3 regions of the Brevibacillus sp. AY1 genome follow, and region 3 is predicted to be linked to each of the others. Evidence: a T-box and tRNA genes for the amino acid it is inferred to sense, from the RefSeq annotation. Region 3 holds a T-box; the other regions hold tRNA genes.
The links. A T-box is a leader RNA that pairs with one kind of tRNA and senses whether it is charged. The one in region 3 lies ahead of leuS (leucine--tRNA ligase), so its partner is inferred to be a tRNA-Leu.

Region 1: it encodes a tRNA-Leu, which carries the amino acid that the T-box ahead of leuS (leucine--tRNA ligase) is inferred to sense. The anticodon was not compared.
Region 2: it encodes a tRNA-Leu, which carries the amino acid that the T-box ahead of leuS (leucine--tRNA ligase) is inferred to sense. The anticodon was not compared.

What each region holds. Positions count from the first base shown of each region.
Region 1 covers NZ_JAFLPN010000006.1:24,872-30,630, forward strand. The annotation lists gene JZI27_RS07830 (TFIIB-type zinc ribbon-containing protein) at 1-43, shown strand, start outside; gene JZI27_RS07835 (TPM domain-containing protein) at 40-963, shown strand; gene JZI27_RS07840 (SPFH domain-containing protein) at 982-1,965, shown strand; gene JZI27_RS07845 (GyrI-like domain-containing protein) at 2,037-2,480, opposite strand; tRNA gene JZI27_RS07850 (tRNA-Leu) at 2,762-2,844, shown strand; gene JZI27_RS07855 (type 1 glutamine amidotransferase domain-containing protein) at 3,402-3,926, shown strand; gene JZI27_RS25040 (Ger(x)C family spore germination protein) at 4,362-4,568, opposite strand; gene JZI27_RS07860 (hypothetical protein) at 4,505-4,774, opposite strand; gene JZI27_RS07865 (hypothetical protein) at 4,765-4,893, opposite strand; gene JZI27_RS07870 (dynamin family protein) at 5,091-5,759, shown strand, end outside.
Region 2 covers NZ_JAFLPN010000005.1:46,156-51,914, reverse strand. The annotation lists gene JZI27_RS07040 (YitT family protein) at 264-920, shown strand; gene JZI27_RS07035 (hypothetical protein) at 1,272-1,766, shown strand; gene thiM (hydroxyethylthiazole kinase) at 1,782-2,606, shown strand; tRNA gene JZI27_RS07025 (tRNA-Leu) at 2,820-2,904, shown strand; gene JZI27_RS07020 (EamA family transporter) at 3,041-3,949, opposite strand; gene rarD (EamA family transporter RarD) at 4,185-5,069, shown strand; gene pdxK (pyridoxine/pyridoxal/pyridoxamine kinase) at 5,145-5,759, opposite strand, start outside.
Region 3 covers NZ_JAFLPN010000001.1:115,691-121,449, forward strand. The annotation lists gene yqeH (ribosome biogenesis GTPase YqeH) at 1-163, shown strand, start outside; gene JZI27_RS00625 (shikimate dehydrogenase) at 242-1,087, shown strand; gene yhbY (ribosome assembly RNA-binding protein YhbY) at 1,116-1,406, shown strand; gene JZI27_RS00635 (nicotinate-nicotinamide nucleotide adenylyltransferase) at 1,417-1,740, shown strand; gene yqeK (bis(5'-nucleosyl)-tetraphosphatase (symmetrical) YqeK) at 1,733-2,329, shown strand; gene rsfS (ribosome silencing factor) at 2,322-2,678, shown strand; gene JZI27_RS00650 (class I SAM-dependent DNA methyltransferase) at 2,684-3,427, shown strand; T-box leader at 3,472-3,714, shown strand; gene leuS (leucine--tRNA ligase) at 3,856-5,759, shown strand, end outside.

The sequences.
Region 1 (5,759 bases), on a different contig from region 3:
ACTGAAGCTGGTTACCTGGATGATGGGGGGAGGATTAGGGTGAAAAGGAACAGAGTAGTGCTGTCAGTCCTGATCTTTTTCGCTGTATGGCTTTGCTTCTCCATCGGAATGAAAACAAGTGTGGCAGAAGAGGCGGGATGGAAGCCGTTGATTTATGATGAGGCGGGTCTGCTGAATCAGGATGAGATCGATGAACTGAATGAATTGGCCAATCAAATGGGGGCACTAAGAGAAACGGATATCATCATTTGGACTTCTGATAATCCAGAAAATATCGACGTGGAACTCATGACCGAAGATTTTTACGACGAGCAGGCACCAGGATACGACAAGCCTCATGGCAATGCGGTTATTTTGACCTTGGACATGAACAATCGAGAGGTGTACCTGGCCGGTTTCTATAAAGCAGAGACGTATCTGGACAACGACAGGCTTGACGAGATACGCTCTCAAATTACTCCGGATTTAGCAAACGGCGACTACAAGCTTGCCTTTCAAACGTATATTGAAACCGCGGGCGCCTATTTGGAAGTCCTTCCTGAGGTGAAACCGGATATCACTTACAACAGTAACAATAGCTACAACAACGACTACTCGCCTCCCGTGCAGTCACCGACGCATGCTACAGATCAATATGTGACGTCTCGCCCTGAGGTGAATCGGGAACCGGATAATCTTTTCTTAAATACGTGGTTTCAATTGGCGGTTTCCTTGATCATCGGAGTGATCAGCGTAGCTGTGATGGCATATCGGTCCGGGGGGCGCGTAACGGTAAATAGCCGTACCTACGAGGAAGCTCACACATCTGGGATTCTGGATTCCCGAGATGACTATCTTCACACCACGGTAACGAAACAGAAGATTGAAAGGAACACCAACAATGGCTCGGGCGGCGGGTCGTCTAGCGGAGGCGGAATGACCAGCGGAGGCCACTCACATAGCAGCAGCAGAGGATCTTTTTAAAGGAAGGAAGGGTGCACCATGTCATTTTTCGGAAATCAATTTGCGAATGTAGTGGAATGGGAAGAATTCAGAGACGATATGATTTTTTGGAAGTGGAGCAACCGGGAGATTAAAAAAGGAAGCAAATTGATCATTCGCTCCGGCCAAGACGCCATTTTTATCAATAACGGAAAGATCGAAGGGATATTTGAGGATGAAGGGGAGTATCAGATTGCTTCTGAGATCGTTCCGTTCCTCTCCACGTTGAAAGGGTTTAAATTTGGCTTCAACAGTGGGATGAGAGTGGAAATCCTATTCGTGAATACCAAAGAGTTCACGGTCAAATGGGGAACGCAAAATCCGGTGCTGATCCCGACTCCCCAGCTACCAGGAGGCATGCCGATCCGCGCGAATGGCACGTTCAATTTCAAAGTCAATGATTACGTTACGCTGATTGATAAGATTGCCGGGGTAAAAGAAAGCTATCTTGTGGATGACGTCAAAATCCGGATTACCTCCGTGCTGGACCAGTTATTGATGAAGTGGATCAGCCGGGAAGGAAAAGATATGTTCAATCTGCAAGCGAATGCGCTTGATATTGCCAAAGGCATTCGTGAAGACCTTGATATGCAAGTGATGGACATCGGGATGACGATTACAGGCTTTCAAGTCATGAGCTTCAACTATCCGAAAGAAATTCAAGATAAGATCACGAAGACAGCATCCTACGAAATGATCGGAAATCTGCAAAAGTATCAACAGGTTGCCATGACGGACGGCATCGTATCAGGCAACGTCCAAGGCGGTGGAGCTGCTTCGGACATGGCTGGCATGATGATGGGGATGAACCTTGCGAACGAAATGATGAAAAATATGAATGCCGGTCAAAAGGTTTCGGCTGAGGCCGCAAATGCCCCTTCGACATCGACTTCTGAGGGGAAAAAACCGAACTTTTGTCCAAACTGCGGAGCGAAGAACGAAGGCGCCAATTTCTGTCCGAATTGTGGCCAGAAACTGAGCTAGGATCTATCTTGGGCTAGAATGAAGAACCCCCAGCTAACAGGGGGGTTCTTCATTTGATCTGGATGGTAAAACTACTTTTTTCGAACTGGAAAATATAATGAAAATTCAGCGTTTTGCCGTTCTGTCATCGAATAAACCTTGGAATACATTTCGAATCCGTAAGACCCTGCTTGCACATATTCTGACTGGGTGATCCAATCATATAATTGTCCATAAGCATCCCCAGCCCTGTCGATGTCCCCTTTGTAGTCTAAGACAGCATAGGTTGCTTTTGGAAGCTCGTATGAAATCATGCCCTCTGGCGGCTCCGCATCATGGAGAACTTCTACCCCAGCTATCCATGAAAATGGGTCGGTATCAGGATTGTAATTTGGCGGATCTACGAAAACTCCATATGTAACCGGGAGTCCGATGGTATTCTGTTGTTTCCATGAAACCCCTCTAACAAATGGGCTCAGAGATATTTCTGTGAAGCTGGATCTTCTCCTAGCATAGGTGCAACCTTCCGTGCTCATCTGCTTCAACAAGTGAAAATGAGATTGTCGAATAAACAGAAGATGAGACGATACGAAGTGGTGGCAGTTTTTTTGTCAATCAATAAAATAGAAAGAGGAAGGTCTGCCGGAAAAACGCTGTTAGAGCCTGATAAATCAATCTTTTATGTCAGATTTTCTACCATCTCAGTGCTTGTTAAATGGAAAAAATATCCGGTATTGCGTGCGTATCAATTTGTCTGTATAGTATTTAAGTGTCAGCGAGATTTGCGAAAAATGTCGAATGTTGCTGACTTGTTTATGCCGGTATGGCGGAATTGGCAGACGCGCGCGACTCAAAATCGTGAGGGAAACCGTGGGGGTTCAAGTCCCTCTACCGGCACCATCTACATTACATATGATCACCGCTATAAGGTGGGAAACAGCGAATGAAACCTGTTTCTCACTTTTTTAATGAAAAATGGTCTTTGAGATCCAGCCGAAGTGGTGGGCAGGAAACAGGAGAAAACGCTCCAAGATCTGCGCTTATTTGTCCTGTTTCCTGAGGACAGCTTCAAGCGAAAGTCTTTGGGATTCCAACCGAAGCGGAATGAAAAAAGAGAAACCTGCCTTTAGCGTCCACCCATGAGATCCATCTTGAACCGGCTGCTTTGGAAGCGGATTTCCTTTTTTTATACTATCGGAAAGTTTAAGTGCGCTAAAGCGCTAAAAAGATTAGCGGAAGATAGTATAAGTGCAACTAAGGCTCCGCCAAAAGCTTGGCCGTAGCCAAGTTTTCTAATAGAGCCGGGCAGGGATGACCTCCAGCAGGAATCCCAAGAACTTGGAGGGTTTTCTTCTTTTTTATCTCCTCCACAGAAGCCCGGGCAAAGTAAAGTCTCATGGAGGTTTCCATAGAGGGCTTCCTACCTGTACAATGATAAGGAAAGGGAGGCTGATTCCATGAGATTATCTGGCAAGAAAGTAGTCTGCTTCGTCGAGTCGGAGTTCGAAGATCTGGAGCTTTGGTACCCAGTGCTGAGACTTCGGGAGGAGGGAGCAGTCGTTCATTTGGTAGGACCACAAGCCAAACAGGTTTACATAGGCAAATACGGCGTTCCCTGCGAAGCGGAAATCGCGATGGCGGATGTGAATGCGGCTGATTACGACGGCGTTCTGGTGCCAGGGGGCTGGGCGCCTGACAAGCTGCGCCGCTATCCGGAGGTTATTTCCTTCGTCCAGGCCATGCACCAGGCGAAAAAGCCGATCGGTCATATTTGCCACGCGGGCTGGGTACTAGCTTCGGCTAAAATTTTGCAGGGTGTAACCACGACATCCACGCCCGGCATCAAGGATGACATGGAGAATGCAGGAGCGATCTGGGTCGACGAGCCGGTTGTCGTAGACGGACACATCGTAGGTTCTCGTCGTCCACCTGATCTGCCTCCATACGCCAAGGCATTTGCTGATCTGTTAGCTGAAAAATAAAACCGTGAGAAGGGCCTGTACGTTCCAGATCGTTGGATGTACGGGCCCTTATTGCTTATCCTTTTTCTTGCTTTCCACGGCGGATCGCCAAGCTCGTGCAGTTTGCTGACGATTCGATCCAGGACGAAGGGAACCAAAGCAGAGAGCAGGATGCCAATGATCATGAGATAGATCGTAATCTCACCAAAAAAGGTTGTCATGACGCTCGTTCTCCTCCTTATCAGTACCCTGAGCGGTTTATTTCACCGATGTTGCGGATAAAGACACGAGCTTCCACCGAAATCATGCTTTTTTCAAATAGACGTTTTCCTGAATGCCAATCTTGCTTGATCGTTTTCCATAAAGCGTGATGGTTTTGTTTCAGCTAACTATCCAAGCGTAGAACGTCCACTTTCATCTGCTTTTGCACTTTACTGATCGTGTCGTGACTCAGCCTCATAATCTCTTGCGCAAAAGCATGCCATGCGAGATCAAGATTTTGCTCGTTCGTCTGAGGTCGGGATCGCGCAGAAAAAAATCAATGGAGTTGGCGAATCCATTCGGGGAATTGGCAATTTGTTCAGAGATGACCACGACCTTCAAATGCTGGTAAAAAGGGGCGCGGCTGGAACGAGTAGCGATTTCTCTGGACGCTTCGAACAGGGAATCCCCTCCGAGGCGATGTTATAAAAGGGCCTGTCTTTTGATCCCTGGCCGTTTCCGCGCTGTGATCCAATCGCCATGCTCGCTGGAACCACTCGTTGCTGGGTGACCAGATAGCGCTGTTGACCTTCTGGCTTGCCAGGGGCTTCCTTATCTGCGTTTTTCTCTGCTTCATCCGTTCTGGGTGCATCAATTGCTACCGCCACAAGAAAATGTCTTCCGCATGGCTGAACAAGCTCTTGAAAATCGCGATATTTTCCTGCAAACTCGTGGATAGTTCCTGCGGGAAATGGGCTTCCGACGACTTCTGATTCTCGCTGTACATCTAGGAGTCCCTCCCCGCCAGGATGTGAATAAGATGTTAGTGCGATTTTTTCCAATCAGAGGGGAAGTATGCGGATGAAAGTTCCACGTGCAAACTTTCACACAAATAATTGAACAACCCCAGCAGGTATGATACATTCGGCTTGGTAGATATGGTGGGATAAAAAAGAGAGCATGGATTTGGAGAGGGTGGTAAAGATGCCTCATACGCAAGTGATGGAACCGCAGACGGATTTTGCCCGGATGGCAGATCTGATGGAAAAAGCGGCTGCACATATGAAGGAAAGCGGCGACGAGCAGACGCCGGGCAAGCTGATTCAGTTGGCTGATAAAACGAAACGTGCGGAGTTGAACATCGCTTTTTGCGGACACTTTTCTGCGGGAAAATCGACGATGATCAACACTTTGTTGGGAGTAAAGCTGCTGCCTTCCAACCCGATTCCGACGAGTGCAAACGTCGTGAAAATTCGCGGTGGTGAGAAGGCTGCGCGTGTTTATACCAAAGATACCGGAGTCGTTACATTCGATCCAGATACAGAGATGGAGAAGCTGAAGCAGTTCGCTGTAGATGGCGATACCGTTGAATGGGTGGAGGTACAGTACCCAGGAACTTTCCTCCATGAACAAGCCAGCCTGTTGGATACACCGGGAATTGATTCGACGGATGCTGCTCACAAGATCGCGACAGAATCCGCCCTGCATTTAGCAGATGTCGTGATTTATATGATGGACTACAACCACGTCCAGGCTGAAGAGAACTTCAACTTTACAAAAACCTTGAAGGATCGGGGAAAACCGGTCTATTTGGTGGTCAATATGATCGATAAGCACATTGATTTTGAGCTTGATTTTGACAGCTACAAAGAA
Region 2 (5,759 bases), on a different contig from region 3:
GAAGGCTTCTATAATCGCTTTTTTTATGATATAATTAAAAAAAAGCAATGGAAGGGATAAGGATACCATGCGTCCCCACAGGACGATTTGGAAACAATTTGACCTCTCCTACATCTAGCTTCGTAGTAGTCGATCGTCACTCGGGCGGTTAACCTACTACGAAAGCGAGGCCATTTGTATGAGTAGCGACTTATACTTGCGAATATCCTCCGTAGTCGGTTGGCAGCCCATGCCTAAACCGACAAAAATGCGAGGAATTCAAGATGAAGAGAGCGCTGCAGTTCATTCAACGTTACGGTATGATTTTGTTTGGAGCTTGTTTGCTTGCTTTTGCTTACTATCACATTAATTTTCAGAACCACCTGTCAGAAGGAGGGTTCGTCGGGCTGGGCTTACTGGCCAAGTACATCTTTGACTTGTCACCGGCACTCATGATGCTGGCGTTAGACATCCCACTTATTTTGGTGGCATGGCTGGTAAAAGGACGTCAGTTTATCTGGAACACGGTGGTCGCATCTCTTTCTTTTACGGGTTTTTACGAGCTGTTTGAAAAGTATTCGCCTATCGTTTTGGACATGAGCTCCATGATGCCGCTTGCTTCACTGTTGTCCGGTGTCCTCACTGGACTTGGGACAGGGCTGGTATTGCGCTTTGGAGCCGCTACAGGCGGTGACGATATCCTTTCCTTGCTGCTCAGCAAATACACAGGACTTACAGTAGGGACGATTTTCCTATTGATGGACGTGATGGTCCTCAGTCTTTCCTTCTGGTATTTGCCTGCAAAAGAGATGTTTTACACGATTCTTGCAGTGGTGATCTCCAGTCGCGTCATTAACTGGAGTATGGGTCTTGGTGCTGCACCTCAAATGGAGGCTCATCAAGGTCACGGACACGGGCGCGTGTCCCTGAACCATCGATAATGAAAGAGATGTGCGTAGTGGTACGCATCGCATCTAATAAACACTTCTTGATCAAACGTCGCGATGAACGACTGATACTGACACCCCTTCATGATGAGATGGGAACCCCTTTGTGGAGTTGCCTGTCTGCATGGAGGGGTGTTTAGTTTTGATCAAATTTCTTTCAATGATACGCAATGTTGCGACTAACGGCGCATAAAACCCTTAGCCTCCACATCCGATACCAGAATAGAGAAGAAAATGGATAAAGGGGAACTCACGATGACAACCTACTATTATTTCACTTGTACAAAGTGTGGGACCAGAGGAGGTTCCTTAGGAAGCCAGGCATGGGGATGGGGAAATTTTGACATGATCGAATCATTCAAATTTCTTGCCTATCACATCAATAAATGTGGAGAGGATTCAATCCGGATCATCTCAGAGGACGTCGTACACTATGTAGATCTTTTGCATGATGAATATAATGTTTTTTTAGAAGAAACGAAGCATATTTTCCCGCATTCCAGAGATTGGGATTTTCTGGTTCGCTCGCATGAATTGTCCATCGAGGAATTGAAGCAAAAGTGGGTCGATGAGCAAGCGATTAGGGAAGAGGACGAAAGGATAAAAATTACAGGACACATCAAAGAGATCGAGATCATGAAGGAAGGTCCCGGTCACTATGTGTATTTGGGCCAAGTAGTCTGCCTGGATGGTGAAGTAAACAAGGTATTGGCGCATTCACGTGAATTGCCCGAATTGAATCAATCTTATATGATTATGGGGGTCATGCAAAACCATCCCGAGCTTGGAGAGGTGTTGGAGGTACATAAGCTTCTTTCTCGCTCCGAGTCAAGCGCATAGAGAGGAGATATTAAAGTGCAATCGGAAGTCGTGGGACAATCGCTGGAAAAAATACGCCAAGTCAATCCACTTATTCACAATATCACCAATGTGGTCGTCACCAACTTCACCGCGAATGGTCTTTTAGCATTGGGAGCTTCGCCGGTTATGGCCTACGCCAAGCAGGAAGTTGCCGAAATGGCAAGCATTGCAGGTGCATTGGTCCTCAATATGGGAACCTTGAATGAAACCGAAGTTGAAGCAATGATCCTTGCGGGAAAATCGGCCAACGAACATGGAGTTCCCGTCATATTTGACCCGGTAGGTGCCGGTGCTACTGCGTACCGTACAGCAACCGCTCAAAAAATCGTCGAGCAGGTCAAGGTCTCGATTCTCAGAGGAAACGCAGCAGAAATCGCGAATGTCATCGGCGAAAAATGGCAGATCAAAGGCGTCGATGCGGCACAAGGAAATCAGGATGTCGTCGCACTCGCCCAAAAAGCGGCCAAGCAATTAGGAACGATCGTTGCCATCACGGGAAAAGAAGATGTCATCACCGATGGGAAAACACTGTATTGCATCGGGAACGGTCATCCCATCTTGACCAAGGTGACCGGTACAGGCTGTCTGCTTACTTCTGTGATTGGTGCTTTTGCTGCGGTGGAAAGCGATCTGCTCCTGGCAGGGGCATCGGCCCTTGTTTGCTATGGGGTAGCAGCTGAAAAAGCGGCCAAAAAATCTGCAGAAGAAGGCCCAGGGAGCTTTCAGGTGCAGTTTTTGAATGAGCTGTCTGCGATTGTGGAAGATGATGTGAAGCGGATGGGAGTCGTGCGAAAAGAAGTGCTGGAGCAGGGGGGTTAATCTGTCATGACTTGCCCTTGAATTCAATGGAGAGTTATGATAGATTAATCATTGCACATGCTCGTCTTTTGAGCATGATGTTGGATGGATGTCCGAGCGGCCGAAGGAGCACGATTGGAAATCGTGTAGGCGGGGTCAACTCGTCTCGTGGGTTCGATTCCCATCACCCGCCCCATTTTTAAAATCTACACATATACTATCCTATTAAACCATGCGGTCGTGGTGGAATTGGCAGACACACCATCTTGAGGGGGTGGCGGGGCGACCCGTGCGAGTTCGAGTCTCGCCGACCGCACCATCTACATAGGACGTACACGAACAAAACCAGCTTGTTGGCCTTCGAGCCAGCATCGCTGGTTTCTTTCTATTGTAAAAGAAGCTGACTCTTCGTCTCTCGTAGACAGGAGTCAGCTTCTTGTGTATGCATAGACGTCTCAACCGCTTTTTTCCCTCATGGCTTGTGATGGAGGGAGGACTTGCCGCCATTTGATTTGTGGTACTGCAATCGCGGCCAGGATCAACAAGACGCCGCTCCATTTGGTCAAACTGACTGGCTCGTGTAGAACAAAGCTGGCCAACAGGACAACTGCAGGCAACTCCATCGCGCTGAGTATGGTGACCAATCCGTTTCCAAGGCGGGGAACACTGACGGAGAGACAAAAGATCGGAATAACCGAGCCGAACAAGGCTACGAGCAGCCCGTATGGCAATAATCCGTCCAGCAATCGTCCATTCAGTAAAAAGGTCGGCGGGTACACCAGTGAGAGCATCAAGGATGCCATGCTGATCGAAATGGCACTTCGCAAATACGGATTCAGGTCTGGAAGAATACGGCCGCTCATAAAAATGACGACGGCAAAGGAAAAGCCGGATAACAGTCCACATACCAAGCCGAACAGACTGACATCATTCCAGCCTGTCTCGCCAAGGCCGCTGGCAAGAACCGTTCCGCCGCCGATCATGATGATCGAAATCCATTTATCCAGGCTTGGCCATTGACGCTTTGAGATGGATTCAAGCAGAATGCCGAACCAGGTGAATTGAAAGAACAGGACGATAGCCAGCGACGCAGAGAGATGACTCACGGCAAGATTATATAAATAACTGGCAAAAGCCATCATCAGACTGACGGGTACAAGGGACATGACGTATTTGAAGCGAAACCGTTCTTTGGAAAATAGGAGTGCAAGTACAGACATGATGATTCCGCCAAAAAGAAGCTGGCTGCCACTCAGCTCGGTGGGTGTGTAGCCAACTGAAAAACCAAGCTTCATGACCATGGATAATACGCCATAGCTACATGCCCCGAGCAAGACGAGGATTACAGAGCGCCAGTATGTCATAGGTGAACTTCCTTTCGATACATTAAAAATTTGGTGAATAAAAATATTGTACTATAGAGGTAAAATTGGTACAATTAATATTTTTGGCACTTTATTCTACTAATGTGGTAGTGAAATAACGGAGAAAACCGTCTACCTGTAATCTAGAGCGAGAATGTGATAGCAGGAATCGGGTGAATCCGCTACACTAGGAGCATTAGACGAGATTTCATTTCTCCACTGGGGGCTAATGAGAATGAGACGAGGAGTCGTATACGCTGTCATTGCGTATTTGGTCTGGGGCTTGCTTCCGTTGTATTGGAACGTGTTTCAAACCGTAGGAGCATTTGAGATACTTGCCCATCGGATCTTATGGTCATTTGTATTTGTAGGAATCGTCTTGTTGATCAAGAAGCGTTGGAGAAGCATGATAAACGCTCTTTCTGGGGCTAAAGTAAGAGGGGCGATGATTCTCAGCTCGATCTTAATATCAGCGAACTGGCTCATTTATATCTGGGCGGTTAATAACGAAAAAGTACTCGAAACGAGCTTGGGTTACTACATGAACCCCCTCTTGAGTGTCTTTTTTGGTGTCATCTTTTTAAGGGAACGGCTGCAGTTGGGACAATGGATTGCGCTAACGCTAGCAGCCATCGGAGTTCTATACAACACCCTTCAATACGGAGAAGTTCCGTGGGTGGCGATTGCGCTCGCATTATCGTTTGCCTTGTACGGGTTGGCGAAGAAGAAGGTGCAGGTGGATGCGCTGACCGGCGTGGCTTGTGAGACCCTGCTGATCGTACCGGTTGCCCTCCTTTATTTGAGCGCGATACAAGCGAACGGAACGGCCACGGCGTGGGATATGCAAGGCTGGCAGATTCTGCTTCTGACCCTGACCGGGGTGGCAACGGTATTGCCGCTATTCTGGTTCGCCGAGGCAACGAAAACACTGCCGTTATCCACGATCGGCTTCATCCAGTATCTGTCACCGACCATCTCCATGTTTTCGGCTATTTTCATTTTTGGCGAGCCTTTTACGATCACGCATATCATCAGCTTTTCCTTCATCTGGGCAGCTCTGATCGTCTTTACGATCAGCTCCTTGCGGAAAAAATCTCAGCCAGTTGCGCTGCGAACATAAGGATGGAAAAGCAAAAAACTCCTGACAGCTCGGCCGATCAGCCAAGAGAGTCAGGAATTTTTTCTAGCCCTGGAGTTAACCTTGTTTTGCCATGCGGTAAGCACCGTGATGGGTTGGGCCAACATATTGATTCAGCGCAAATGAATGGCGGATGGCTTCCGTGATGAAATCCTTGGCAACCAGCACAGATTCACGTACGGAATTCCCTTTTGCCAGCTCCGCACAAATGGCTGCTGCGAATGTGCATCCCGCACCGTGTGTGTAGGTTGTTTGAAAACGCTCAGCTTCCAACACCTCAAAGGTTTGTCCATCGTAGAAAACATCTACAGCATGTTCATGGGCAAGCTTTCCGCCGCCTTTTACCACGACATTTGCAGTACCCATATCGTGAATGCGCTTCGCTGCTTCTTTCATGTCATCCACGCTTTTCAGTGCACCCAGCTGACTGAGGATGCCTGCTTCAAACAGATTGGGGGTAGCAACAGTGGCATGAGGCAAGAGAACTTCTCGCAAGCTAACCGCAATCTCAGGGTGGAGAGCTTCATCCGCGCCTTTGCAGATCATGACAGGGTCTACAACCACGTTTTGCAAATTGTATTCTTTCATTTTGCGAGCGACGAGATCGACCAAATCTGTGGAGCCGAGCATCCCTGTTTTCACGGCGTCTACACCAATCCCGGACAGTACGGT
Region 3 (5,759 bases):
GCCTTTCGCGAAGCATTCGTTTAAAATCAAACCGACAGGCATGACGACCGATATCGTCATCTCCGGGTTGGGTTGGGTCAGCCTGCAAGGCAAACACGAGGCGAATGTCGTTGTGCATGCCCCAAAAGGGGTCAGTGTGGGAATGCGCAAAGGATTGATCTAAACCCGCAAAAAGAAGGGTTGGTTAGCCCGTAGTCCTTGCCATATGATAGAGAGAGAAGCTGGGGGGTAGGAGAGTATCATGATGACAAGCAAAACGCAACTGGTAGGTTTGTTCGGTCATCCCGTTTCCCATTCACAATCGCCGCTGATGCACAACGCGGCGTTTGCGGAAACGGGCTTGGCTTTTGCATATGCAGCATTTGATGTTTCTCCGGAAGCGCTCGAGGATGCTGTGGAAGGCATTCGAGCACTTGGAATCAAAGGGGTGAATGTGACGATCCCGCACAAGGTCGCCATCATGCCCATGCTCGACGAGATAGATCCATTAGCCAAAAAAATTGGCGCCGTCAATACGGTTGTAAACGAAGACGGCCGCTTGATCGGCTACAATACCGATGGACTGGGCTATGTTCGTTCGCTTGTAGAAGAGACCGGCATTTCCTTGGAGCAGCAAGTGGTGACACTGCTCGGAGCGGGTGGTGCTGCAAGAGCTGTAGCATTTACTCTTGCCGAACAAGGTGTAAAAGAGATTCGCATCATCAACCGTTCACGGGAGAAAGCAGCTTTCCTGGCTGAGCATGTCGGAACGATCGTTCCCACACAAGTGATGGAGCAGGAAAGTGGCGAGTCAGCGATCGCAGACTCGACGCTTTTGATTAATACGACATCAATTGGCATGTTCCCACATGTACAGGATATGCCAGTACCATCGGCGTGGCTGCACAGCGGTTTGGTCGTGAGTGATCTCATCTACAATCCCTTGGAGACGCGTTTGCTGCGAGAGGCTCGTGAGCTCGGAGCCCGCGTGCACTCCGGTGTTGGCATGTTTGTCAATCAGGGAGCCCTTGCCTTTGAACTGTGGACAGGTCAGGCAGCTCCGAGTGAAACCATGCGTGCCGTTGTACTGGAACAACTGAAAAAATAAGATTTGATTGAATAGAGGAGGCATGCCGATGTTAACCGGCAAGCAAAAGCGCTTTTTGCGCGCAGAAGCCCATCATCTTAGCCCAATTTTCCAAGTAGGAAAAGGCGGAGTGAATGAAAATATGATTACCCAGATCAAAGAAGCGCTGGAAGTGCGTGAACTGATCAAAGTATCGATCCTGCAGAACAATACGGATGACAAACGCGAAGTTGCAGAAGATTTGGCCGCGGGTGCTGGTGCGGAGCTGGTACAGCTGATTGGTCACACTGTCGTCTTGTACAAAGAATCGCGCGAGCACAAAACGATCAAGCTGCCTTAGGCGAACCGTTATGAAAGGTGATACGATGGTCCGACTGGTGAAAAAGCATCGGGACTATCGCTTCTCATTTATCATTGGTGGAGACATGGTAAAGACGTTGTCTACCTGGTATCGCTACGAGGAACTGGTGGGCTTGACTGATTTTATCGGCTTGGCTCGTCCTGGCTTTGAACTCGACCTGTCCGATGCGGAACATGTGAAACTCGTGAACATGCCGGTATGGGATATTTCTTCCACCCTGATCCGCCAGAAAGTAGCAGAGGGCAAAAGCCTGCGTTATTTAGTACCGGACGCAGTGGAACGTTATATAAAGGAGAACCGATTGTATGAATGAGCGAATGGACCGCGAGACACTGCTTGCCCGCGTGCGAGCGCAAATGCACGACAAGCGGTACCAGCATACACTCGGCGTAGCGGAAACCGCACGTCAGTTGGCAATAAGATTCGGAGCAGATCCAGAAAAGGCCGAATTGGCCGGATTTCTTCATGATTACTGCAAATGCTGGTCGATCGATAAAATGCACGACATTCTCGTTCGCCATGACCTGCCGCAGGAGCTTCTCCAAGGTGAAAAAGAGCTGTGGCATGCTTTTGCTGGTGCAATTGTCATTCAAACAGTGATCGGCGTGACGGATCCTGAGATTTTGCAGGCGGTACGCTACCATACGACGGGCAGAGTTGGAATGACGCTGTTAGAAAAAGTAGTTTGTGTGGCAGACTATATAGAACCAAACCGACAGTATCCAGGCGTGGAGCAAATTCGCGATCTGGCTCAAAAGGATTTGGATACAGCCCTTTCCGTGGCATTGGGGGGGACGATCCAGTTCTTGATAGAAAAGCAGAAAACGGTCTTCCCGTTGACACTGATGGCATACAACGACTTGATTTCCCGCAGAGGGAGAGAAGGAGGGTTTAATGGTTAGAACAGTTGATGATTTGGCTCGCCTGGTTATTAAAGCAGCAGAGGAAAAAAAGGCAGAGAATATTACGGTGCTCGATATCAAGAACCTGACCGTGATCGCAGATTACTTCATGATCTGCCACGGAAACAACGAGCGTCAGGTACAGGCCATTGTCCGTGAAATCCGCGACCAGGCACATAAAAATGGCTACAACGTGCGTGGTATCGAGGGCGAGGAGGAAGGTCGCTGGGCACTCGTAGACCTCGAGGATGTGATCATTCACGTTTTCCATCGGGAAGAGCGCGAGTTTTACAATCTTGAGCGTCTGTGGAAGGATGCCGAAGTGGTTACCTTCTCATCGCAGGAGTAATCGACATGGCGTATTCGCACATGGCCGCGATATACGACAAATTAATGGCGGACACACCTTACGATCAATGGCTGGAATGGGTGGATCGCACGTGGAGCAAGGGAGAAAAACCGCTCCATGTGATTGATCTGGGCTGCGGTACAGGCTCCGTTGCCATTCCGTTAGCCAAGCGAGGATATCGGGTGACTGGCGTTGATTTGTCGGCAGAGATGCTCGCTATCGCGTATGACAAAATGAGGCAGGAGCAAGTGTATATCTCCTGGGTTGAGCAGGACATGCGTGAGCTTGAGATGACACCCGCTGATGCGGTCATTTCCTTGTGCGACTCCTTGAGCTATCTGACACAAGAGGAAGACGTACAGGAGACATTCCGCCGCGTATTTGCTCATTTGACCCCGGGTGGCTCGTTTTTATTTGATGTTCACAGTCCTTATAAGATGCTGCAGGTCTTTGGAGATGAGACGTTTACCCTGGTAGAAGAAGATGTCTCGTATATTTGGAATGCGTTCTGCGATCCGCTTCGCTTGGAGGTGGAGCATCAGCTCACCTTCTTCATCCGTCAGCCCTCGGGCTTGTACGAGCGGGTAGAAGAGGAGCATTGGCAGCGTGCGTATCAGCCCATGCAGATCTTTCGCTGGCTGCAGGATGCAGGATTTACGGATGTTGTGCTGACAGCAGACTTTACCGATCTTCCGCCGCAAGCAGACAGTGAACGGCACTTTTTTGTGGCTCGTCGGCCGAAAGATTGACACGACTGGTTAGGATTGACTATAATCGTGTTATAACTGCAAAAATCGACGCGTTAAAAGAGGAATAGTAGGAATCGTTCTGTGACCAAAAGAGAGTTGACGGTGGGTGCAAGTCAACCCAGACCACTCCGAACTCGCCTCCGAGCACTCCCCCTGAAGGCCTGATGGATTGGCTGTGTAAGGGAGGGCGTTTCATCCACGATACGGATATGAACAAGCGGGTGAAACAGTTCTCTTCACCAAACTGGGTGGTACCGCGGGAGTCTACACAACCTCTCGTCCCTTTTCGTAAGCGATAGGGGCGCGGGGTTTTTTATTTTACTATCAATTTGTAGTACCATACAAAGCTTGAAAAGGCGGAGTAGCCATGCTACTTCTCGTCAAAGCTGTGTAATCTATTTCGTTATTTCAGATGGGAGTGCTTTACCATGGTTTTCAGTCATCGCAATGTCGAAAAGAAATGGCAACAATACTGGGAGCAAAACAAAACCTTCAAGACTTCAGAGGATGAGGGCAAGAAAAAGTTCTATGCGCTTGATATGTTCCCGTATCCATCGGGTGCAGGACTGCACGTTGGACATCCAGAGGGCTATACGGCTACAGATATTTTGTCCCGCATGAAACGCATGCAAGGCTATAATGTACTTCATCCAATGGGATGGGATGCATTTGGTCTGCCGGCTGAGCAATACGCTCTCGATACAGGAAATGACCCTGCTGAATTTACCGAGCACAACATCAACAATTTCCGCCGTCAGATCAAGTCGCTGGGCTTCTCCTACGACTGGGACCGGGAAATCAATACAACAGATCCAAACTACTACAAATGGACACAGTGGATTTTCACCAAGCTATATGAACACGGTCTGGCCTACATCGATGAAGTGGCTGTAAACTGGTGCCCGGCACTTGGTACCGTACTGGCCAACGAAGAGGTCATCGAAGGCAAGAGTGAACGCGGAGGCCATCCGGTCGAACGCCGCCCAATGAAGCAATGGGTATTGAAAATTACAGCTTACGCAGAGCGATTGCTCGCTGACCTCGAAGAGCTGGATTGGCCAGAGAGCATCAAGGAAATGCAACGCAACTGGATCGGCCGTTCGGAAGGGGCAGAAGTGACCTTTGGAATTGAAGGCCACGAAGAGACGTTCACGGTATTCACCACTCGCCCTGATACCTTGTTCGGTGCAACCTATGCGGTGCTGGCTCCTGAGCATAAGCTGGTCGAGCAAATTACGGTACCTGGACAAAAGGCAGCAGTTGAAGCGTATTTGGATCAGGCAAAACACAAAAGCGATCTGGAGCGTACGGACCTGGCGAAAGAAAAAACAGGCGTATTCACAGGCGCCTATGCGATCAATCCGGTAAATGGCGAACGTCTGCCTATCTGGATTGCCGACTACGTATTGATCAGCTATGGTACTGGATCGATCATGGCCGTTCCAGCACACGATGAGCGAGACTATGAATTCGCAAAAACCTTTGATTTGCCAATCAAAGCTGTTATTGCAGGTGGAGACATTACGAAGGAAGCGTACGCTGGTGACGGCGAACACATCAATTCTGGCTTCCTCGATGGTTTGAACAAGGAACAAGCGATCAGCAAAATGATCGAATGGCTCGAGGAGAACGGTAAAGGAAACCGCAAAGTCACCTATCGTCTGCGCGACTGGCTGTTCAGTCGTCAACGCTACTGGGGCGAGCCGATTCCAATCATCCATTTGGAAGATGGCACGATGAAAGTGGTTCCAGCTGATGAATTGCCGATAATCCTTCCGAAGACGAAAGAAATCAAACCGTCTGGTACAGGTGAGTCGCCACTTGCCAACATCACCGACTGGATCAATATCGTAGACAAAGAGACTGGCATGAAAGCTCGCCGTGAAACGAATACCATGCCTCAATGGGCTGGTAGCTGCTGGTACTTCCTGCGCTTTATCGATCCGCACAATGATCAGGCGATGGCAGATCCGGATAAACTGAAAGAGTGGCTGCCGATTGATATCTATATCGGAGGGGCGGAACACGCTGTTCTTCACTTGCTCTACTCTCGTTTCTGGCACAAATTCCTCTACGATATCGGTGTCGTACCGACGAAAGAGCCATTCCAGAAGCTCTTTAACCAAGGAATGATCCTGGGTGAGAACAACGAGAAGATGAGTAAGTCCAAAGGAAACGTCGTGAATCCGGACGACATCGTGCAAAGCCACGGTGCAGACACCCTGCGTATGTATGAAATGTTCATGGGGCCATTGGATGCATCCATCGCGTGGTCTACAAAAGGCCTCGATGGTGCCCGCCGCTTTCTGGACCGCGTCTACCGCTTGTATGT